4 regions of the Paenibacillus phoenicis genome follow, and region 1 is predicted to be linked to each of the others. Evidence: riboswitches for the same ligand, from Rfam matches in the RefSeq annotation. Region 1 holds a riboswitch; each other region holds the start of a gene.
The links. A riboswitch is a leader RNA that binds a small molecule or an ion and turns the genes downstream of it on or off. The one in region 1 is predicted to bind cyclic di-AMP.
Positions count from the first base shown of each region.

Region 2: another riboswitch for cyclic di-AMP. It lies ahead of U9M73_RS17975 (resuscitation-promoting factor); the one in region 1 lies ahead of U9M73_RS19625 (APC family permease).
Region 3: another riboswitch for cyclic di-AMP. It lies ahead of U9M73_RS01585 (KamA family radical SAM protein); the one in region 1 lies ahead of U9M73_RS19625 (APC family permease).
Region 4: another riboswitch for cyclic di-AMP. It lies ahead of U9M73_RS06350 (3D domain-containing protein); the one in region 1 lies ahead of U9M73_RS19625 (APC family permease).

Region 1 is NZ_JAYERP010000001.1:4,154,222-4,160,291, forward strand. It holds gene U9M73_RS19610 (imm11 family protein) at 1-11, shown strand, start outside; gene U9M73_RS19615 (OmpL47-type beta-barrel domain-containing protein) at 284-844, shown strand; gene U9M73_RS19620 (threonine aldolase family protein) at 1,393-2,508, shown strand; cyclic di-AMP (ydaO/yuaA leader) riboswitch at 2,748-2,928, shown strand; gene U9M73_RS19625 (APC family permease) at 3,086-4,903, shown strand; gene U9M73_RS19630 (fructose-specific PTS transporter subunit EIIC) at 4,952-6,070, opposite strand, start outside.
Region 2 is NZ_JAYERP010000001.1:3,779,826-3,785,895, forward strand. It holds gene U9M73_RS17970 (TatD family hydrolase) at 1-660, shown strand, start outside; cyclic di-AMP (ydaO/yuaA leader) riboswitch at 862-1,073, shown strand; gene U9M73_RS17975 (resuscitation-promoting factor) at 1,519-2,655, shown strand; gene rnmV (ribonuclease M5) at 2,804-3,349, shown strand; gene rsmA (16S rRNA (adenine(1518)-N(6)/adenine(1519)-N(6))-dimethyltransferase RsmA) at 3,355-4,251, shown strand; gene yabG (sporulation peptidase YabG) at 4,290-5,192, shown strand; gene veg (biofilm formation stimulator Veg) at 5,400-5,675, shown strand; gene U9M73_RS18000 (small, acid-soluble spore protein, alpha/beta type) at 5,899-6,070, shown strand, end outside.
Region 3 is NZ_JAYERP010000001.1:359,722-365,791, reverse strand. It holds gene U9M73_RS01595 (M24 family metallopeptidase) at 1-659, shown strand, start outside; gene U9M73_RS01590 (methyl-accepting chemotaxis protein) at 918-2,609, shown strand; gene U9M73_RS01585 (KamA family radical SAM protein) at 2,674-3,843, opposite strand; cyclic di-AMP (ydaO/yuaA leader) riboswitch at 4,005-4,147, opposite strand; gene U9M73_RS01580 (cobyric acid synthase) at 4,171-5,754, opposite strand; gene U9M73_RS01575 (hypothetical protein) at 5,810-6,019, opposite strand.
Region 4 is NZ_JAYERP010000001.1:1,347,479-1,353,548, forward strand. It holds gene lpdD (prenylated flavin chaperone LpdD) at 1-288, opposite strand, end outside; gene U9M73_RS06335 (dihydroorotate dehydrogenase) at 326-1,258, opposite strand; gene U9M73_RS06340 (dihydroorotate dehydrogenase electron transfer subunit) at 1,255-1,950, opposite strand; gene U9M73_RS06345 (polysaccharide deacetylase family protein) at 2,139-2,972, shown strand; gene U9M73_RS06350 (3D domain-containing protein) at 3,066-3,758, opposite strand; cyclic di-AMP (ydaO/yuaA leader) riboswitch at 3,767-3,935, opposite strand; gene U9M73_RS06355 (amino acid ABC transporter ATP-binding protein) at 4,110-4,832, opposite strand; gene U9M73_RS06360 (amino acid ABC transporter permease) at 4,819-5,481, opposite strand; gene U9M73_RS06365 (transporter substrate-binding domain-containing protein) at 5,576-6,070, opposite strand, start outside.

The sequences.
Region 1 (6,070 bases):
AGATTAAATAATTTTATGTGGAGGATTTCTATGAAACGATATTTGAGCATTTCTATATGTTTTGCACTATTTTTGTCCATCTTCTCCCCATGTACGGGGGGGATGGACGATAGCAACAGCAACAGCATCAGATTCTCCAATTACGACCCATTCACTAATTGGGAATCGACATGTAAGTGGCATATATTATGGGAATAATGGCCAGAGTTGGTTAACTTATACAACCCCAGTTATTTCCTCGGAGAAAAGGGTTTATCACGTTCTTTATCAATCGATCGATAATATGGGTAACATCGAAGATCCTAAAGAAGTTAATTTTACGATTAAGCAGGATTATTTTCCACCTGAGACGAGCGTTGAAGTGATAGGTACAAAGGGCGAGAACTCTTATTACATTAGCCCGGTGACTATCGGTTTGAATGCAGTTGACGAGCACTCCGCGATTGACTATTCGGAGTACAGTCTTGATGGAGGACAGACATGGAATCGCTATGTTCAACCCTTTCCGATAAATGATCAAGATAAGACAATCATTTATTATCGTTCTAGAGATATTGACGGTAATATTGAAAAAACGCAGAAATACAAGGTTAATATAGATTTGCTTCCGCCTTCAGCTCCTGAATTCGCAATAAGTCCGGAACTTTGGAGCAATTCTAGTTTTGTAGTAACTATTTTTGATGGGGTTGATGATCAAAGTGGTACATGGAAATCACAGTATCGGATTGAAGGTTCGGAAACCTGGCTGGACTATACAGTGTCAGTTACGGTTAGCGGTAGTAGCTTCAAGAAAATCTATGTTAGAACGGTTGATTTAAAAAGACTATACTGTATGGACTGTTAGAGCGGTTGATGAGGAGGGGAACTTTTCGGATCAAAGTATCCCGGCTTCATTGTAAATGAATTACATTAGTTGAAATTGAAATAGTTAATCAGAAAATTGTGTAGTAAAACTGGGTTGTATTCATATCATTTTGAAGAACGCTTGTATTTACAGGCGTTCTTTCTTTTATAAAAATGGTAAAAAAGTATTCAGTTAGTCATCGATTCTAGTTAGGGAGAGTGATACTGTAAATGGAGGATTCGACTTCTATTGGAGTGCTAATGAAGATAGATAAAAACCGTGCCTTGCTCACTGTTAGGTTCTCTTCAGTAGCTAGACAAAATTAGGCTTCCACAGAGGATTCTTCTTGGTCTATCGAGTTCGCTCTGGAGATCAAGGAGAGCGCATTGTTTTCGCTCGAAATGATTCACTAAGTGGAAAACTTCAAAGTGGAGTAAGTAGTAACAAATCCACTCGTTACTGATAATCGATTCCTGCTTCAAATGGCGCTATAATAAGCATGATCATACAAACTAGACAGACAGCATGGGAGAGGAGCGGCGAGGAGCATGTATGGAAATGATGGGGTACTGGATAGGCGGACACTGAAGGCGGCCTTTGACCGGACGGTTTATCAAGTGGTGGGCCACGGAAAACGGAATGTAGAGGTGCTGAAGCAGGCTTTTGCCGAGATCAGCGGCGGGGTAGACAGCGACATGTACGGTACAGGACAAGCGCTGGAAGCCTTCGAAAGGAAAATGGCTGCGGTGCTCGGCAAGGAGTCGGCTGTATTTTTTCCGAGCGGCACGATGGCGCAGCAAATTGCTTTACGGATTTGGTGCGACCGTAAGGGATCGAAACGTGTGGCCTATCATCCTTTATGCCATTTGGAAATTCATGAGGAAGACGGATTAAAGGAACTGCACGGGCTGGAGCCGATTCTCCTGGCGGATAAGGATCGGCTGATTGAGATGGAGGACGTTCGGCAACTGCCGGAGGATGTCTCGTGCCTGCTGCTGGAGCTGCCGCAGCGCGAAATCGGCGGTCAGCTGCCGCCGTTCGCGGAGCTTGAAGCCATTTCCGCCTACTGCCAGGAGCGGGGCATTAAGCTACATCTGGACGGAGCCCGACTGTTCGAAGTGTTGCCTTACTACGAAAAAACCGCCGCAGAGGTTTGCGCCCTGTTCGACAGCGTCTATATCTCGTTCTACAAAGGCATCGGCGGAATCGCCGGAGCCATATTGGCAGGGGATCCGGAGCTGACGAAGGAATCTAAGGTGTGGAAAAGACGCCATGGCGGGGATCTCATCAGCTTGTATCCTTATTTTCTGAGTGCGGATTACTACTATGAGCAGCGCATAGGAAAGATGGGGATGTATTATCGGCAAGCGCAGGAGCTCTCCAGTCTGTTTAATCAATGTCATCGGATGAAGACCGTCCCGGCGATCCCGGTGTCGAACATGTTCCATGTTCATTCGGACGTTCCCAAGGATCGATTGGAGCCCGTGCTGATTGAGGTATATCGGGAAACCGGGGTTGGCTTAACCTCTTTCGTCAAGGAGAAGGCAGATGGGGGAAGTACCTTTGAAATCAGTATCGGAGATCGCTATAGCGAGGTGCCGGAAGATCGGCTGCAGCTGGCGTTCGAGCTGCTGGATAAGAAGTTGAGAGGACTCTCGTTTTAAACCTGTATCGGTTTGAGATCAGAACACCGTAGGAAGCGACTGGATGTCGCTCCTTACGGTGTTTTTTGCATGTATGCTTCGATAATTCAAGCCTGCCCTCAAAAATGAATGCAAGAGGATGATGTATGCGCTTCCTCGAACAAGGTCGATCCCATTTTCCGACCCATTCGCCTTTTCCTCATCTTTACACTTCTTGAGGCGGGGAGTATGATTCATCCGTAGCAATTTGATATGGCGAAAATACCTGATCGCTGAGTTCTTTCTTTATTTCAGAAAGAAACGGGGGAACCAATGAAACGCGTCCAAAAGGGCGGGTTTCCGGGGTGAATCGCTTGATTTGGCCAACTTGGCCAAACTGCGTAGGGCTGCTTTCGTGCCCGAATCCGTCAGCTAACTCCGTAAGCGTCCGAAAGAGGGAATTGTCGCAGTGATCTGCTTGAACTTTTTAAAGCGGCTGCGGGAAGGTCCAACTTTCCTGCGGCCTTTTTGTGTTGTTCGCTGCAGGAATGGGAAGCCTAAAGGACTACGAGCGGATCAGGATTGAAGGCTATTTTGAGAATGAAAAGAGGATTTCATCATGGTAAGCAAACTGAAGCGGGTACTGATCGGCAGACCGATGAAAAGTACCGAAATTGAAGGAGAAAAGCTAAGCAAACTTAAGGCATTGGCCGTATTGTCGTCGGACGCGTTGTCCTCCGTGGCATACGGTACGGAGCAGATTTTGATCGTCCTGATGGCGGCGGGATTTTCCGCGCTCTGGTATTCGATCCCGATCTCGTTTGCGGTACTTGGGCTTCTGTTGATTCTGATTCTGTCGTACCGCCAGACGATTTTCTCCTATCCGACCGGGGGCGGGGCCTATATCGTGGCGATGGATAACCTGGGGCGGTCAACCGGACTGCTGGCCGGCGGCTCGCTGCTTGTTGATTATATACTGACGGTAGCTGTAAGTTCGTCAGCCGGTACAGATGCCATAACATCCGCATTCCCTATGCTGCATGATCAGCGGGTGCTGATCGCCCTCCTGATGATTACTATACTGACCATCATGAACCTGCGTGGGGTCACGGAATCGGCTTCAATGCTGGCGGTTCCGGTATATCTATTTGTGGCCTCCATCTTCGTCCTGATTGTGTCGGGACTCTACAAGTATTGGACTGGCGGGATTCATGCCAGCGCACCGGAGTTCGGGACGGCCGTATCCAACGTCAGCTTGTTCCTGCTGCTCAAGGCGTTCAGTTCGGGGTGCTCGGCCTTAACCGGGGTTGAGGCGGTGTCCAACGCCATTCCGAACTTCAAGCCGCCGGCGGAGCGGAATGCCGCAACCACGCTGGTGATGATGGGTGTCATTCTCTGCACCATGTTTATCGGTATTAGTGCGCTGGCCTATTGGTACGGAATTGCTCCGGATCCGAAGGCCACCGTAATATCTCAAATCGCTGAATCGACCTTTGGGCGCGGGATCTTGTACTACTTGATCCAGGGCATTACAGCGTTAATCCTGTTTCTGGCAGCCAATACGGCTTATTCGGCCTTCCCGCTGCTGGCGTTTATGCTCGCCAAAGATAAATACATGCCGCATGCGTTTATGGTGCGCGGTGACCGGCTTGGCTTTTCAAACGGAATTATCTTCCTGGGCGTAGCCTCGGCGCTGCTGGTTCTTGGATTCCACGGCGACACGGAAAGCCTGATTCCGCTCTATGCGGTTGGGGTATTTATTCCGTTCACCTTGTCCCAGCTGGGGATGATGGTGCGCTGGATCAAGCGCAAGCCGCAAGGTTGGGTGTTCCGGTTTACGATTAACACGATTGGCATGCTGACGACGCTGGGCATTACGCTCATCTTCATTATCACGAAGTTTTCACATGTCTGGTTCGTATTCATCTTCTTGCCGCTCGTGATGTTTATTTTCTACCAGATCCATCGACATTATATCAATATCGCCGACCAGCTTCGGATTGACATCGATAAAGACAAACCTTGCATAAAGGGCAGCACGATCGTCGTGCCGGTGGCGGGCGTTACCCGTGTCGTGATGAACTCGTTAAGCTACGCCAAATCGCTGACGGATAACGTTGTTGCGGTGTATGTCGGATTTGATGATGAGGACATCGAACGGATGGAGAAGAAGTGGGAGGAATGGAATCCGGGGGTTCGGCTCATTACGCTGCGCTCCAGCTTCCGCAGCATTATCCGGCCGCTGATGAAGTTCATTGATACCGTGGAATGGAAAACGGCGGAGACCGATCACATTACCGTCCTGATTCCTCAGTTTATTCCTCGGCACTGGTGGCAGAATATTTTGCATAATCAGTCGAGCTTGTTGCTTAGAGCTTATTTGTTTAACAAGAAAGATATCGTCATTGCGACTGTACCTTATCATTTGCAAAAATAAGCAAATTCCCCCGAAGCCGTCGCAACGGCTCGGGGGACCTTAGTTTAATTATTGAATTTGATCCAGCAGCTGATAAGCTTCCTGTTTGGTTTTCACCTGCAGCAGCTGTTCGCGGAATGCGTCATCCATCAGCTTGCGGGACAGCATTTGCAGAATTTTTAAATGCTCATTGCCTTTGTTTTCGGCAGGGACAGCGATCATAAAGATCAACTTAGCGGGCGTTCCGTCCGCGCTGCTCCAATCCACGCCTTCCGGCTTGATCCCGAATACGACTCTTGGCTTCAGCACCGCCACCGACTTCCCGTGCGGTACGGCGACGTTCATGCCGATGCCGGTAGAGCTTTCTTGCTCGCGCTTCAGAATCGCCTGCTTGAACTCAGCAGAGGAGGTCAGCACACCTTCAGCGTTCAGCTTTGCAATCATTTCGTCGATGATCCCGTCCCGTGTTGACGCGGACAGGGAAGGCTCAATCAGATCCAAACTGATGATATCCGTCAGCTTGCGAACTGTGCTTTGAGCTTCGGCAGCCGGCACGCTTACCGGGCGGACGTTCTCCGCACGTGGCGTTTCCATGGCTGGAGCCGCCTCGTCCGCAGCGCTCGCTTCGGCGAGCTGAGGCTCGACCTGTTCTTTCTTCAGCAATTTGATCATTAAGGCCGTAACGATGGAACCCGCGATGACGGCCACGAAGAACATGAGGACATTGTCAACGGCGCCAAGTACGGCAACGATTGGACCGCCGTGAGCTACGCGGTCGCCGACGCCGCCCAGCATGGCGATGACGGAACCTGTCATCGAGCCGACCATGATGCTGGGAATAACGCGCAGTGGGTCTTGCGATGCGAACGGAATCGCACCTTCGGTGATCCCGAACAAGCCCATCGTAAAGGCGGCTTTGCCGGATTCCCGTTCGGCATTATGGAACTTGCGTTTGAACAAGAACGTTGCCAGGCCCAGACCGATCGGCGGAATACAGATCGCAACGGCGATCGGACCCATGATTTGATAGTTCCCCTCCGCGATCATCGCGGAGCCGAACATGAACGCTACCTTGTTAACCGGACCACCCATGTCGAAGGAGATCATGGCGCCCAGAATCAAGGCCAGCAGAATCGAGCTGGCTCCTTGCATGCTGGCAAGCCAGTTGGTCAGCCATTCAAACACTTG
Region 2 (6,070 bases), 370 kb from region 1:
AACCGCGAGACGATCCCTTCGACCATGAAGTTGGCAGAGACGTATGACTTCATTTATGCCGCTGTCGGCTGGCATCCGCAAGACGCGATTACGATGCAAGAGGGCGATTTGGACTGGATTGCAGAATTGTGCAAGCATGAGAAGGTCGTTGCCATCGGGGAAATTGGACTGGATTATTATTGGGATACGTCACCTAAGGACGTTCAACATAAGGTTTTTCGTGAGCAAATTGGACTGGCTCGCAGCTTGGGCATGCCGATTTCCATTCATAATCGGGACGCTCACGAAGACGTGGTACGCATCCTTCGGGAAGAGAAAGCCAATGAAGTTGGAGGCGTGATGCACTCTTTCTCCGGCAGTTGGGAAATTGCCAAAATGTGTCTAGATTTGGGATTTCATTTGTCGTTTGGCGGGCCGATTACGTTTAAAAATGCAAAACAGCCAAAAGAAGTGTTGGCCAAGACGCCGATGGACCGATTGCTGATTGAAACGGATTCCCCATATTTAACACCACATCCTTATCGTGGTAAACGGAATGAGTCCGCTCACGTCCGCTTGGTCGCGGAAATGGCGGCCGAGCTCAAGGGGGTCACTTTTGAGGAAATCGCGGAAATTACCACTCGAAATGCATTGGAACGATTTGGAATCCCGAGAATTTGAGAGCAAAACGGATGAAATAAAGAGGATTCCGGAAAGATTAATGCTTTTTAACCCTCAAAAACAAGGTCATTACATTTTTTTAACCATTTTTTTAAAAAAACGTGGTTGATTCGTCCTTTACAACCTGCATCGAAACAGGATAGAATCTTTTCAGTATCGATTCGGTTCGTTTGAACTGAGACATACGATGCTTGGTTCCATGAACCAGTCTCGCTGAATCTCCTTTGACGGAGAACGGGGGAACCAATACGGATTGCGGTTGGCGGCAGCCTAACGCGTTCGTAGTTGATTTCTTTCCAGGGTCTTTGGGGTGAATTCAAGGTCATTGCGCCATGAGCGAATGTACTGAGAAAGGGCGGCTCTCTTTCGCCCGAACCCGACAGCTAACCTCGTAAGCGAATAAGAGAGGTCACTCGTGCAGCTATTACACCCAAGACATTCAAGAAGCCACGAAGGAGTTCCTCTAACTCTTTCTCCCGGCTTCTTTTGTTTTGAATAAAAGTAATAGGGTCGTCATACTGTTGGAAAACAGGAGGTGACGACAAGCAGGAGAGACTGGATCAGGATGCAAAACGCTTAGGATTAAATTTAAGATCAGTGTTCAAAAAGTCAGGTTTTCAGCACCGAGAAGGTTGGATGAAGCTAGGGACTGAGTAGCGCAGCGTACATGGGGGTACGTGAGCAACGGAAGGCCCGGCTGAATTCAAGATTCGATGCTGAATTCACTTCTTGACCTGCTTCGTGATCAAAAGATGACTTTTTGACTACCTTAGGCGTTTTGTAAAAAGTAACTGTAGTCGCGTCAATCGTTATCATGCATCGACCTAGACGGCGGGACTATGAAGGAGGACGGAAGAAATGGGCATTTTCCGCAAAGAGGAGACCCATGAATCACGCTCATCCAGCATGTCTTACGCAATGCGATGGAAGCATGAGAATTTACGTCAGATAGCGCTCGTCGGCGTTCTGGCCATCGCGGGAATCATCATCATCCTAATCTGGCTGTATAGCCAGGCACAGAAGGAAGTATCCCTGATCGTGGACGGGAATGTCCAGTCAGTGGAGACAACCCAATCCAGTGTAGCTCATCTGCTGGAGGAACAATCGATTAAGCTCAGTGCGAAGGATTCGGTATCCCTCCCGCTGGAAAGCTCGCTGAAGAACGGTGACCGCATTGTCATAGTACGCGCCAAGCCGGTCAATGTGACCGCGGACGGCACCACGAAAGTCCACTTCACGACGCAAAGCAAAGTAGAGGGCGTATTGTCCGAGCTCGGCATCACTTTGGATGAAGACGACAAGGTGACCCCGGCATTGGACAGTAAAGTTACCGAGAACCTGAATGTCAAGGTCGTTCGGGTCAGCAAGCAAACGGTGCAGAGCAAGGAGACTGTGCCCTTTAGCGTGGTCAAAACGTCGGACGACAAGCTGCTAAAAGGTACCACGAAGGTCATTCAAGAAGGTACCGAAGGTCTGGTCATTCACAACATTGAGAAAACTTACGAAGACGGAAAATTCGTGGCGAAGCGTTGGCTCGGCAAAGAGGTCTCCAAGGACCCTCAGCCGAAGGTGATCGCAGTCGGCACGAAGAAACCTACCGAGGTCCTGTCGGCCAGCATAAGCCGTAAGGGAAATACGGTGAACATCAGCGGGATGACGACCAAAGGTGGCGTCTCATTCAAATATAAAAAGATCCTGAAAAATGTTACGTTAACCGCGTATTCGGCGGAAGAAGACGGGATAGGCACCCGTACGGCTTCGGGTACCCGCGTGACGGAAGGCAGAACGATTGCCGTTGATAAAGACGTCGTTCCGCTTGGTTGGTGGGTATACATCGAAGGAGTCGGCTTCCGTAAGGCAGAGGATACGGGTGGAGCCATCGATGGAAATAAGATGGACGTCTATTTTGATAGTCTGAAGGATGCTAAGAAATTCGGCCGCAAGAAGGGCCGCACCGTATACGTAATCGGTCCGACGAAGCCGGAATTGAACTAAGATCTCGTTCTCTTTCGTTTTACAATGCGGAGGGAATGAGATAGTATTAGGATGATGAATAAGACAGTGGATTAGAAGAGGATGATATGATCCTCTTCTTTTTGTTATTCTGGTGGAGACAAGCAAGAACAGGAAGGAAGACAGATCCATGATCAAAGAGGTCATCGTGGTGGAGGGCCGAGACGACACCGTGGCCATTAAACGAGCCGTAGAGGCGGATACGATTGAGACCGGGGGTTCGGCGATAGGCGAAGCCGTGCTAAAGAAAATCGCTTTGGCTCAGGAACGCCGGGGCGTGATTATTTTTACGGACCCCGACCATGCCGGGGAGCGGATTCGTAAAATCGTGGCAGCGCGGGTGCCGGGCTGCAAGCACGCTTTCCTGCCTGAGGTCGAAGCTACGAAGAAAGGCGACATTGGGGTGGAGAAAGCCTCGCCGGAGGCGATCCGCACCGCGTTGTCCCGGGTGCGCAGCGAAGCGCCGGGAGTAGAGGCCGCAATCACCTGGGAAGACTTGATTAACGCAGGGTTAATCGTACACCCGCAAGCTGCGGCGCGGCGAAAAGCGCTGGGCGAGCTGTTGGGTATCGGATATTGTAACGGAAAGCAGCTCTACAAACGGTTAACCGTGTTCCGCATCAGCCGCGAGGAGTTTGCAGCTGCGTTAGCCGAGTTGGAAAGCAAAGGAGTTTAAGAACCATGAGCATAAGGGAAGACGTATCCACACCGCGCCGGACGAAGGAGATCATTCAGCGGCACGGTTTTTCGTTCAAAAAAAGTCTGGGGCAAAACTTTCTGATCGACCAGAACATCCTCGGTAAAATTGTTGCCGCCGCCGAATTGGACAAGACCCAGGGCGCACTGGAAATCGGGCCGGGCATCGGCGCCTTAACGGAGAAGCTGGCGCAGGAGGCAGGCAAGGTGGCAGCGGTGGAGATTGACCAGCGGCTGCTTCCGATTCTGCAGGAGGTGCTGGAGCCCTACCCGCACGTCCATGTGATCCATGGCGATGTGTTGAAGCTGGACCTAAAGGCTTTATTTGCTGCGGAATTCAGCGGGGTGAGCGGCGTCAGTGTCGTCGCCAATCTGCCGTATTACGTGACGACTCCCATCATGATGAAGCTTCTGGAAGAGAAACTGCCGCTGAAACATATCGTCGTCATGATCCAGAAGGAAGTGGCCGAGCGCATGGCTGCCACTCCCGGCGGCAAGGACTACGGCAGCCTTAGCATCGCCGTGCAGTACTACAGCACCCCGGAGATGATCTGCACGGTGCCGCACAGCGTGTTTATTCCACAGCCGAATGTAGAGTCCGCAGTGATTCGCTTAACCGTGCGGGAGAAGCCAGCTGTGGCGGTTCAGGATGAGGCGTTTTTCTTCGAGGTGGTGCAGGCCTCTTTTGCCCAGAGACGAAAGACGATTTCCAACAATCTGAAAAGCCGCTTCTTCCCGAAGGAAGGGCGGGAGAGACTGGAGCAACTGCTGGAGGAAGCCGGGATCCAGCCTTCCCGGCGGGCGGAGACATTAAGCCTGGACGAGTTCGCCAAGCTGAGTGATACGCTGCTGAATGCCGGGGTGAAGGAACTCCGCGAGTAACCATTCCCTCTTGTCGCCCATACGATGGGATAGAGGTGATGGATTTGGCGAATTTGGGAGACTTGGTCGTCCGCAAATCATACGGTGGAGATGTTACGTTCCGAATCGAACAGATTGTGCGGAGTGAAGCGATTATTAAAGGAACGGAATTCCGGCTGCTGGCGGATGCGCCCTTAACTGATTTGGTTAGGGTAGACCCGGCTTCCCCAGGAGAGACGACGCAGCGGGCCCGCATTAAGGCGACGGAATCGCTGAAGCGGTTAACTCAAGACCGCAAGGAATTGGCAGAACGCAATCGAATGGTAATTGGACGGGAACTGTATGGGCAAGGCGAGCCGGCCTATTTTGAGGTCCCGGGTAAGGTCCTGCATCTCGATGGCGACGAACGCTATTTGCAAAAGAGTTTAAGCCTGTATCAGAAGCTGCGCGTCCCGGTTCAAGGCTATTATGTCACGGAATCGCAAATGGCAAATGCGCTGTACCGTCTGCTGCCTGTGGTCAAGCCGGATATCGTCGTGATCACGGGTCATGACGGCGTGTTAAAATCGCGCCCCACCAGCGATCTTTATAATTTGACCAGCTATAAAAATTCCAAGTATTTTGTGGAGGCCATTCAAATGGCTCGGCAATACGAACGGAATTTCGATACGTTAACGATTGTGGCCGGCGCTTGCCAGTCGCATTTTGAGGCGCTGCTGCAGGCGGGGGCTAATTTTGCTAGTTCGCCCGGCCGGGTGCTGATCCATGCGCTGGATCCGGTGTATATCGCCGCTAAAGCGTCGCTCACCTCGATTCGGGATACGATCCAGATTACTGACGTGCTGAATCATACGATCAGCGGCGCCCAGGGGGTTGGCGGGATCGAGACTCGTGGCAGTTACCGAATCGGGTTGCCCAAACTGAAGGACTTGTCGACGCTGAAAGTGGTGCCGTCCATGTGAAAGGGTTGCCGGAAGGAACTGAGGCTAGTGCCCCAGGACCTTCCGGTTATTTTTTAGTACCTGGCTCTTTAGCCATCAGGTAAAAAGAAAATGTCGAAAAATAATCGTTGACACATCTTTTTTGCTGCTGATATAATTATTTATTCCGATTTGACAAGTTTGTGACTTTCCTGTATAATGGACAAAGAAAGAAGGTGGTCACAGGCAATGGCTAAAAATGCGCTGTCGGAAATAAAGCATAGTCTCGACGCCCACGTTGGACAGAAAATTATGCTCCGGGCAAACGGTGGTCGCCGGAAGACCGTCGAACGCACTGGAGTATTGGAGGAGACCTATCCTTCGGTCTTCATTGTGAAGCTGGATCAAGAGCAGCAAACCTTTAAGCGTGTGTCTTACAGTTATGCCGATATACTGACCGAATCCGTTGAAGTTATGGTTTATGACGACAACGACGGGATGCGGATTTCGTATATTAAACCGTGAACATCATGAATCAAACCGCAAACGGTTCTCGCCCTTCGGGTGAGGCCGTTTTTTTTGATATGTTCGAAGATGCAGGTTAGGGTGATCTCGCTGTCGCTGGGTTCACCAACCAAGATTGTCGGGTGTTCACCTTAGATGGACAAAGTTTCGGTGTATGCTCGAAACGGTGCCTGCGTATACTAACCATCGTTCCTATATCCATGGCCAAAGGAGGAGACTGACCATGTCGCGAAGAAGACGCAGCGTGATGTCGGAGAACTTGAAGGTCGAGTTAGCGAAGGATCTGGGATTTTACGATACCGTCCAGCAGGAGGGCTGGGGCGGCATCAAGGCGAAAGATGCGGGCAATATGGTGAAGCGGGCGATCGAGCTCGCCGAGAAGGCGGCATCGAAAC
Region 3 (6,070 bases), 3.8 Mb from region 1:
AGATCAAGCACGCCGTACATCTGATCGAACAGGTGCTTAGCGAATCGCTGAAAAAAGCAACGGAAGGCGTAAGCGAAAACGAGCTTGTTGCGGAAGTCGAGTACCAAATCCGCAAGCTCGGCGCAGACGGGCCTTCCTTCGATTCCATGGTGCTGTCCGGCGAGAAAACTGCCCTGCCGCATGGCGTCCCCGGCGACCGGCAAATCCGGCGCGGCGACCTGCTGATGTTTGACATCGGCGTTTATGCGAATGGCTACGCATCCGACATCACGCGTACCTTCGCGGTTGGCGAGCTGACCAAGGAACTCGTCCGGATTTATGAAACGGTGCTGGCAGCCAATGAAGCTGCGATTGCCGCCATCCGGCCGGGCGTCACCTTCGCCTCCATTGACCGCGCCGCCCGCGAAGTAATCGAAGCTGCCGGCTATGGACCTTATTTTATCCATCGCCTTGGCCATGGGCTGGGGATCGACGTGCACGAGTTCCCTTCGGTTCATGGGGAGAACGAATTTCTCCTCGCAGAAGGCCACGTCTTTACGGTTGAACCTGGCATTTATGTGCCAGGCATCGGAGGAGTTCGTATCGAAGATGATGTGCTAGTCACAGCAACCGGCGTTGAAGTGCTCACATCTTATCCGAAACAACTAACTTATATCTAACATGTAATGTAATATTCATACTCGAAGAGCCCTGGCGATCTCCAAAAAATGATTCGCAGGGCTCTCTTTTTAGCTTTTTCCGATAGATTTAGACGTTTTTTTTGAAACTTTTTACGAAAACCAAAAAATGTAGGAATTTTTCGTTTTCAAAGGACCTTTTTTCCTATAAAATGATATTTATGAACCGCTGGTTAAAAAGAAAAGAGAGACAGCCAGGCGTATACTTCACATTTTTTAAGGGGAACGGAGAGGATTTTCGTGTTCAAGGTCATTAATCGCTCCATCAGCCGCAGATTGATGAGTACCTATGCGGTGATTATTGTCGTATCTTCACTTTTATTTAGCGTCAGCTTTTATAACATCTCTATGGGGATCATTGAGCAAAATGTGCTGCCACAGTTCGATAAAGTGCTGCAAACTAGTACTCAAGACATCTTCAAACGGTTAGATACGACCCAATCCCTGCAATTGCTCAGCGGTAAAGATAACTCCCGTTTTGCGGTGGAATCGTATTTGACGAAGAGCACTAAGGACTACAACTTGAGCACTGCTTATTTACTACATATTCAAGATGACGGCGCTACAGTTCTGGCGACGAATGAGAACTCGGAGATGACCCCCGGCGACAAGCTGGAGCTTCAGCCGGCCATGACCGCTGCGGCCAATGGCGGGGTACAAATCAGTGAGTTGTATACCGACAAATTCGGCTCGCACAAAACAGCTTTCATCGCGATTCCCGGCAGCAAAGCGATGCTCGCCGTGGGCCTTGACGCTACCTTCATCGATAAGAAGAAAGACCAAATTTTATACATCTGTATCGGCATCACCTTGCTTGTCATTGTGGCGGGCATGGCGGCAGCTTACTTTGTTAGTACGCGAATCACGAAGCCGATCCGAAAGCTCGTGACGGTCACGGAACAAATGGCTGGCGGGGACTTCCGCCATACCATCGAAGTGAAAGGAAATGACGAAATCGCCCAATTAGCCGGGAGCTTCCAAACGATGACTCATCAGCTCAAAGACATGTTCGCTGCCGTGATGCAAACGTCCCGGGCGGTCGTCGACGGCTCAGAGAACTTGTCCCGTTCGGTTACGACGTTTGAGGATCTGATCGCCCGTTCCAATGTAGCGACGAAGGAAATCGAAGCCGGCAGCATGACGATTGCGTCCGCAGCGGCCGAAAACGCCCGTGCGATGGAAGAAATTTCGCAAGGTGTACAGCACATTGCCGCTTCGTCTGCCGAAGTCACCGAACAGATTGGACAAGCTGCGGATGAAGCCGGTGCCGGGAATACTTTGGCACAAACGGCGGTTACGCAGATGCAGCATGTAGAAGATGCGGCTAATCGGACGCTGGGGCATATCCGCACGCTGAATGATCGCTCGGAGTCAATTTCAAACGTTGTCGTAACCATTACGGAAATTACGAAGCAAATTAATATTCTGGCACTGAATGCGGGGATCGAAGCGGCACGGGCCGGCGAGCACGGCAAAGGGTTTGCTGTCGTCGCCGAAGAAGTCCGTAAGCTGGCTGAGCAGTCCCGCCAGGCGATGGAGGAAATCGGTGAGAACCTGCTCAGTATTCGAGAAGAATCGGAAAACTCCGTCAACGCTATGCAACGGGCCAGCGAGGAAATCGTCTCCGGAACAGAACGGGTGAAGCAAGCTGGTCAGGCGTTTGAACAATTAACTAAGCTGATTCAGAACGTGAACTTGACGATTCAATCGGTCTCAGCATCCACCCAAGAGGTATCCGCCGGTACCGAGGAAGTGACCGCATCGGTGGAGGAATCCGCCAATATTACCGCCAAGTCGCTCGCTAACATGGAGCAAATCAGCAGCTATTCGCAGCAACAACTGAGCGAAATGGAAAATCACGCGCGTACGGTTCGTTCGCTGCATGAGCAGGCGTTGGCGCTGCAGGAGTCGATCGCAAAATTCCGGATCTGACTCTAAAAACAAAACGTACCCTTCACGCTCCCCTGATCGGGGAAGCGGAAGGGTACGTTTTGTTTTATCCCGTAATGGACACTGCGCTTGCAGCGTCTTCCGTTGGCTGATCCGACTGCGTATCCAGCTTCGATTCCGGCTTCTTCCAGTACGCTTCACTGCCTGGCAGATCGTCGAACCAGGTAGCATCATCCGGGCAAGGCAAAATCATAAATTTGCCGTATTCACCGTCCCGGGACTGATGATATTTGAGATAAGCCTGCCCGTTTTCAATGGCCAGGATTTCGATTTTTCCCGAAGAATGGCTCATTGAAAGCCGCACGCGTTTGCCAAGCCCCGATGTACGGGCTTTCGCTTCCTCCACCAGTTGATATGCTCGTTTCAGCGGGATCACGAAATCAGCATTTCCGGCAACGGGACGATTGATAAAGAAATAGTACGGAGTGACGCCGGCCCACGATAAGCGGTCCAGCAATTCGCCAAGCACGGCCGCATCATCATTGATGCCTTTGAGAATCGGCGTTTGATTAACCACGATAGCCCCAGCGTCGTGTAACGCCTGGAACCCTCTTTTGGCTTCAGGGGTAATTTCGCGCGGATGATTGATATGCGCCATGACATAAATCCGTTGGTCTACAGTGGAGAACTCCCTAATCAGATCCAGCAATTCCGGATCTTCATAAATACGCATAGGATTAAAAACAGGAATTTTGGAGCCGAGTCGGATGATTTTTACATGCTCAATGGCTCTTAGCCGTTCGAGAATCGAACGCAGTTTCTTTGTAGCCAAAATCAAGCTGTCACCGCCGGTTAACAGGACGTTGTTGATCTCCGGATGCTGGGCGATATACTCGATGCCAGGCGTGACATCCGCCATCGCTTCCTTCACATCGTTGCGAAACAACCGTTTACGGAAGCAATACCGGCAATAGGAGCCGCAAACCTCGGACACGATCAGCAGCGCGGTCGTGCGGTATTTATGCTGGCAGCCAGGCACCACATAGTTCGCCGCTTCGTCGGAAGCGTCCCAACGCCCGTATTCCTTCAGCTCTCCCGTATTGGGGATCACCAACTTGCGGATCGGGTCCTCTGGATCATTCCAGTCGATCAAATTCAAATAGTAGTCATTCACCCGAAAAACGAATTTGTCCGTAATCGGTTTCAACTCCTGCCGCTCCTGCTCGGACAACTGGCTCACCTTGGCAATATCGGTGATGTACTTCGGACTAGCCATAAATCCTCTCCTCCTTTAATAGTGCGATGCGTAAAGAAGAAGCTCGAAACTTGCAGTGAATGCGAGTACTCCGCCGAATGCTCGGGTCAAAGGTCTTGCAGAACGCAAAAAGACCCCGCTTCAAAGAACAGGGTCATTAATTGATGACTGAAATAATATTAAAATGACCCATCCACTGCAAACGAGGTTAGCTGACGGGCTCGGGAAAGATGGTTCCCTACGTTAATCCTACAACGATTCGCCCCAAAAGATTGGTTCCCCCGCTTTTCGACTTTACCCATCGAAAATTAAGCGTATTTTTATCCTACCCTAACATCACCCGATTTGTCAAAGCTTACCTTGGATCCCGGCGATGTCGTAAATGAGATCCATGCGCAAATGCCTGCGAACCTGCTCCGCTAACCGATCGAAGGCTTCCTCCTTCCGCGAGGAAGAAACAAAGGTGACGCCCAAAGGTTCGAGCCCTTTGCTCGTACGCAGTCCGTCCAGCCAAGCACGTCGCCAGGCATCATTATGGAACACTCCGTGCAGATACGTCCCAAACACCCTGCCATCGGCGCGGGCTGCGCCTTCCGGATGTGTTTGCGTCTCAGCCTGTTCTAACTCCGGGGCTGTCCCTGACCCTTGTACTGGCTCCTCATTGACCCGAAGCATAAATAAGGGACGAGTGTCCCGCAGCTGCTGGGTCGAGCCGGCATGAATCTCATAGCCTGAGATCGGCAGCCGGCGGTTCTTAGAGTGCAGCGATATCGGCTGGTCCTCGCACGTATAGCCGTGCACCCGTACCGTTTTTTTGCCTGAGAGGAAGGTTGTTGCCAAGGGGAGCAGGCCCAATCCTAACGCAGACCTCGGTTCATTGGACTCCACGCCTTCGGGGTCATGCAGTTGTTCTCCCAGCATTTGATATCCGCCGCAGATTCCGACCAGCTGGGTGCGCGTCTCCTCTTCAATCAGGCTGCAAATAGCCTCCGCCAGCCCTTGCCTACGCAAAAATTCCAGATCGCTGATCGTATCCTTGGTCCCCGGTAAAATCACCGCATCGGGATGCCCAAGCTCCGACAGCTTGCTTACATAACGTAGCGACACGTCCGGTTCGGCGGCCAACGGATCAAAATCGGTGAAGTTGGAAATATGCGGGTAACGGATGACTGCGATGTCCAGTTCCTTACTTGGCGCTTGCTCTGGATGGGCAGGATAGGTATCCAGGACAACGGAATCCTCTGCTTCGATATCCAGATCAGGCAGAAAGGGGAGCACTCCTAGTACGGGAATTCCGGTCCGCTGCTCCAGCCAATCCAGCCCGGGCTGCAATAGAGACAAATCGCCGCGGAACTTGTTGATAATGAACCCTTTTACGCGGGCGCGTTCGTGTGGCTCAAGCAGCTCCAGGGTACCAACGAGAAAAGCAAAAACGCCGCCGCGGTCAATATCCCCCACCAAGATCACGGGAGCATCCGCCCATTCAGCCAAGTTCATGTTGACGATATCCCGTTGCTTCAGGTTGATTTCCGCCGGGCTCCCAGCCCCCTCGATCACCACAATGCCATGCTTGTCGCGGAGCCGGCTGAGCGCTTCCATCACCAGCGGCTTGGCTTTAGGCAAAAATTCCTCACGATAATCAGATGCGCTTAAGTGGCGGTAAGGACGCCCATGAACAACGATCTGCGAATGCATGTCCCCAGTTGGCTTGATCAGTACCGGATTCATGTCGGTGGTGGCGGCAATGCCGCAAGCCTCCGCCTGAATGCCTTGGGCCCGTCCAATCTCTTGGCCGTCCGCTGTAACATACGAGTTCAAAGCCATATTTTGCGACTTAAACGGAGCTGGTCTAAGCCCATCCTGCGCAAAAATACGGCACAGCGCCGTCACGATCACGCTCTTGCCCACGTCAGACGCCGTCCCTTGAACCATGAGTACAGCACCTGATGCTGATGCGCTTTTTTCCTGATCCTGATCCAGAAGCTTCTTATGATTTTCGCCCATCGCGTTCCCCTCCTTTCCAAACCGTGCAGCAGTGTAGTATCTTGCCAGGGCCTTTTACACCATTATCCCCTTCGATCAGGTGGTGGTGATGACGCTCGACCTTTCCACCATTATCCCTCTCGATCAGGTGGTGGTGATGACGCTCGACCTTTCCACCATTATCCCTTTCATTCAGCATACGGTGATAATGCACGATTTTGATTCTCCGCTACTTAACAGTCGACCTGTTTCTCTTAGGATTCTC
Region 4 (6,070 bases), 2.8 Mb from region 1:
GGAGGTTTTCTTTGCAATCTCCATAATTTCTTCTTTGCTTAAATTGTCGTAATGAATCCCCATGACCACAGTGACGGTTCGGCCGAGTGCCTCCGATGCGCGACGGGCATATTCCTCGGTTAAGGTGTGTTCTTTATGTCCCGGTACGGCGGAGGTCAATACTTCAATGTCTCCCCCTGCTTGATAAGCGGTGGACGCCGCTCCGATATGTGATACGCCACCGGTTATCAGCAGCAGTAAATCGCGGCCAACCGGGATCGCTTCCAGCTTAATATCCTCAAATGACAATTTCCGCAGCTCCTTCCACAACAGTATGCCCTTTATTTTATAGGATTCCGCGAATTTCGTCCAAGGTTTGAACCCCTTCAGCCTCCATCCAGGCCGTAAGGTCAGCGACCAGTTGCTCTCCCGCTCGAAGATGAACGAAGTTATGCGTCCCCACCTGAACGACGGCAGCGCCGGCCATAATAAACTCAACGACGTCCTCTGCGCAGCTGATGCCGCCCATCCCCATTACCGGCAGGGTTACGGCTTGACAGACTTGATGCACCATCCGCAAAGCGATTGGCTTAATTGCCGGACCGGACAGACCGGCATACAGATTGTCGAACACGCTCCTACGCTTGGTAATGTCGATTTTCATCGCCGAAAACGTATTGATCAGCGAAACGCCATCCGCTTGTTCCTCCTGGCACATCACCGCCATGCCCACGATATCCTCGGCGTTGGGCGACAGCTTGACGATCAGCGGCAGCGTCGTCGCAGCCCGAACCTCGCGAACGACCTGCCGGGCGATCTCCGTTTTGATCCCGTACGCCATGCCCCCGGCTTTGACGTTCGGGCAGGAAATATTCAGCTCGATCATGTCAACAGCGGTTCTGCCTTCCCGTCTTCGCCAAGCCGCATCCTCATCGATCAGCCTCGCACCTTCCACGTACTCTTCAATCGTATTCCCGCCCAAATTCACGATCCGTACCAGATCCAGCTGCTCCCATCTCGGACATTCCTCACGCAGGAAGGCGTAGATGCCCGGATTCTCCAATCCAACGCTGTTTAACATCCCCGACGCTGTCTCAGCTACGCGAACGCCTTCGTTCCCTGCCTTTGGATGCAGCGTCAACCCTTTTCCGGACAACCCGCCTAGTTGATTGATATCATAAATCGCACCATATTCCTGACCAAAGCCAAACGTTCCAGAGGCCATCACGATCGGATTTTTAAAAAAGACTCCAGCGAGGCGACACGATAAATCCGTCATACAAACATCACCTCTTCCGCCAAAAATACCGGCCCGTCAGCGCAAGCCTTCTTCCGGACGTCTCTGCATTTCACGCTGCAGACAAGGCAAGCACCGATTCCGCATGCCATCCGATTCTCCAGGGAGACGTATACCTTGGCCTGGCCGCCGCTTTCCGCCTGTTTGCGCTGGACGGCATGCAACATCGGATGAGGCCCGCAAGCAATTACCGTATCGTACGCCCGAAAATCCACTTTCTCTAGAATCGAGCCGCCTACATCCACCGTCACGTTGCCGCGGGACATCGCACGGAACTCCTCTACCAAATAAGGCTCGCGGCTGTAACCGAGATATACGTCTGCCTGCGGTGCTTCCCTAAGCGCATAATAAAACGGAGCGATGCCGATGCCACCGCCTACAAAGGCGGTTCTTCCCTCCAGCGGCGGAAACCCGTTACCAAACGGCCCGTCCAAGGTCAATCGGTCGCCTTGCTTCAGTTCAGATAACCGGGTCGTACCTACCCCCGCAACCCGGATCAAGAAATCCAGCCGATCCTCTTCGAGATCAAAGATACTGATCGGTCGGGACAGTAACGGATAGCGTTCTCCTGCACGCAACATGTAGAATTGCCCCATTTTTCCCGTAAATCGCCCTTGTACGGACAGTTTGAACACCCCTGGTGATATTTCCTCGTTAGCCACTACGATTGCCATATGTTCACCCCACCCCATTTGATTACACTTCATCAAAGGATGCAATTTTTTAGCGGGATCGTCTGTGACATCTCTCACAGCGAATCATGAGAGGAAATCAGCGCAATTTTTCACAATCCATCATGATCTGAAAAAGTTAGGGGATACTAGAGAACATGTACAGTTTTGGGTTGAAGGGGGACTTCAAATTGCTTATTCAGCTTAAGAATGCTCTGGTCTGCTGCATGACCGCTTCTCTGATCATGGTGGGCGGGACGGAATTTTATCCCGTCAAAGCCGCCGCACTGGATCTCGAAAACAGAGGGCCAGAATCTCAGGGGGACCAGGCGGACAAGAAGGCGGCACTCGTGCCCGCAGGTGCCAAGCCGGCAGATCTTGGTGAGCTGCGGCGCAAATATTCAGAAACCTTCATCTTCCGGGGGCCGGAGGTGAAGCAGATTGCACTGACCTTCGATGATGGTCCGGATCCGCGGTTTACGCCGCAAATTTTGGACGTGCTTCACCGGAAAGGGGTCAAAGCCACCTTCTTTGTTGTTGGTGCACGGGCTAAGAAGTTTCCCGGCCTGTTACGGCGGATGCATCACGAAGGCCATCTCATCGGCAATCACTCCTTTAATCATCCGAACTTCCGCAACCGCTCCATTAAGCAGTTCCAGAGCGAGATTTTACGCACGGAGAAAATTATCCAGAACGTCGTTGGATACCGTCCCCAGCTGATTCGGCCGCCTTATGGAGAAATCAAGGAAGAACAGGTTCAATGGGCGAAAAAGAACGGCTACACCCTCGTCAATTGGAATGTGGATTCACAGGATTGGAAAGGGATCGACAAGAACAAAGTGATCTCCAACGTGATGCGCACGGCGGGGCCCGGCTCGATCATCCTTCAGCACTCAGGCGGCGGCGTTGGCTCCGACTTAACCGGCACCATCCAGGCTTTGCCGAAGATCATCGACGCCTTGCAGGCACAGGGGTATCAATTCGTTGATCTTTCCGAGCTGCTGCATACGACCAAATACCGCTGATGTATTGGGAATCATCTGAAAATCAGGCACTTCGCCAGCAAGCACAAAAAGTCGGCCAGGATACATTCTGACCGACTTTTTTAAACAAGGTGTTTAATTTAATACGTAAAGCGTCACATCTTGGAAACCAAACGATTTCGCATTTGCTGCGCTGCCGGGAATAAAGATATCAATCCGGTTACCCTTGATTGCGCCCCCCTGATCGGTGGCCGTAGCTACAAAAGCCTGATCCGGCAGACCGTCATGGTTGTGGCCGGTCACCAGCACCTTTGTGCCCATCGGAATGACATTCGGATCAACAGCGATGGTACCAAGCTTCAGCGGGTTGCCGAAGTAGTCAACCGCGCCCCATTTTCCATTCTCACTAGCTGATGCCGAATACGCCGATGCTTTCACATTGATCGTTTTCGAGTAAGTAAAGGTTTTCCCCCATGCTTCAACCACGTTCCCGGTAGACATGACCTTGAGCTTGGAAGCGGAAGCAGTTGTCGTAGCTGCGCTCTCCTTCTTCGCCGGAGCAGCGGAAGCAACTCCCGTCGTTTGGGTTTGAACTCCCGGAATGGTGATTTTTAAACCAGCGTAAATATTTTTCGGATTGATGGATGGGTTGGCAGCCATGAGCTTATTCATATCTACGCCATATTTTTTGGCAAGAAGATAAAAAGTATCTCCTTCCACGGCTTTATGTACCGCGTCTGCATGGACGGAAGTCGTCTGCATCGGAATCGTAAGGCTTGCGGCGATCAGCGCCGTTGCTGCAATTTTAGACCAAATACGAGTATTCAAATGAATTGCCCTCCTTTTTACTGCGCCTGCGGAGTTAGTTGTCGGATTCGGGAAAAAGGATCATTCCCGGCGCATCGCTTCGATACGCTTCACCCCAAGAAAACAGTCAGCTAGGCAGCCCCTGTTTTCATCTTTCGTCCCCCGCACCTCAAGTTCAGGTTTCGGCCTACTTAATATATCACAATTTTGTAACCAATAGGTCAGGTAAATCCCACCAAACGGCGGAATTGCTTGATTGGACTGGTTACATTTTTGTGTTCAAAGGTAAAAAGAGTGTAAATTTAGATCGTACGTTCGATCCATCGGAGGACAAAAAACCGCCCGAATGGAAGCTCGGACGGTCCTTAAGATTTATAATACTTTGCTTAAAAAATCCTGCGTACGCTGATGCTTCGGCGCCCCAAACACCTCTTGCGGCGTACCTTGCTCCAGAATGACACCTTGATCCATAAACAGGATGCGGTCGCCAACCTCACGGGCAAATCCCATCTCATGCGTAACGATAACCATCGTCATTCCCCGTTCAGCCAGGTTCTTCATAACGTCAAGCACCTCTCCGACCATTTCCGGGTCCAGGGCCGACGTCGGTTCATCAAACAGCATCACATGCGGCTCCATAGCCAATGCGCGGGCAATCGCAATCCGCTGCTTCTGTCCGCCGGAGAGCTGCGCCGGATAGGCGTCCCGCTTATCCTCCAGTCCAACCGTGCGAAGCAGGTCCATGGCGATCGCTTCCGCTTTGCCTTTATCGAGCTTCTTCACGCGAATCGGCGCGAGCGTAATGTTGTCGATCACGGTCTTGTGCGGGAATAGATTAAAGTGCTGGAACACCATCCCCATTTTCTCGCGGGTTTTATTGATGTCATGTCCCTTGGCGGTGATCGAAGCGCCTTCAAAGGTGATCTCCCCTTCGGTCGGAACCTCTAACAGGTTCAGGCAGCGGAGAAACGTACTTTTCCCCGACCCGCTAGGACCGATGACGACGACAACTTCGCCTTTGGAGATTTCCAGATCGATCCCGCGCAAAATATGGAGTTGGCCGAATTTTTTATGCAAACCTTTAACGGTGATCACTGGTCTTCAACTTCCTTTCGAACACGCCCAAAATCCGAGACAGCGTGAATGTCAGAATAAAGTACATAATGGCGATGATCAAATAAGGCGTCATCCCATCGTACGTAATCGTCACGACGGACTGTGCTTGATAAATCAGCTCGGCCGTACCGATGATCGATACGATCGACGATTCTTTAATGATCGTAATAAACTCGTTGCCAATCGCGGGAAGCACCGATTTGATCGCCTGCGGAATGATGATATGGCGCATAGCCATCCCTTTGGTCATCCCCAAGGAACGGGCCGCTTCCCCTTGTCCCCGATCGACACCTTGAATGCCGGCACGGAAAATTTCCGCCAAATAAGCCGAACTGTTAATGGACAATGTAATCGCACCTGACTGAATCGGGGTGAAATTAATATCAAACATAAATGCGAACCCGTAGTGAATAATCAACAGCTGTACCATCATTGGGGTGCCACGCAGAAATTCAACCCACACATGCCCCAGAAACCGTAGGATCCCCCATGGCGACATGCGCAATAGTGCGATCAACAAACCAAGAAAGAAGCCGCATATCACGCTGATCGCTGCCAAGAGTAGGGTATACTGAACACCGGCCAAGAAGTAACTGCGGTATTCCATAAACATTGAAATTAAGTCCATAACGCCTTCCTTCCTCCTCCTTTACCTTAAACCCTTAAGCAAAAAAACAGAAAATAGCGAAAGCTTCGCTATTTTCTGTGGATGGATATCGTGATTATTTTTCGGCCAGTTCGCTAGCTTCGGCAACGAATTGATCGATGCTGCCTGCGCTAATCAAGCGATCGAGCGTCTTATTCACTTGATCCAACAGCTCTTGGTTGCCTTTCTTAATGCCAATCACGTAGCCTTCATCCTCAGTTACCGGCTTGGCATCGGTGATGACCAGGCCTTTAACGTTCTTAACGAACGATTCTGCGACAGGACCTTCCAAAATAGCAGCATCTACACGGTTGGAGTTCAACTGCATAATGATGTCATTAATTTTAGCCAGCGAGGTTAGTTTGGCATTCGGAATTTCCTTCGCCATTTCTTCTTGAATGGAACCTTGTTGAACGCCGATTTTCGCGCCCTCCAGCGATTCCATTGTGCTGAACTTGTCTTTGTCCGCTTCACGAGTCACCACAGCTTGCTCCGCTTTGTAGTAAATTTGCGACATGTCGATTTGTTCAGCACGTTCTGGAGTTGGGCTGAGTCCAGAAATGACGAGATC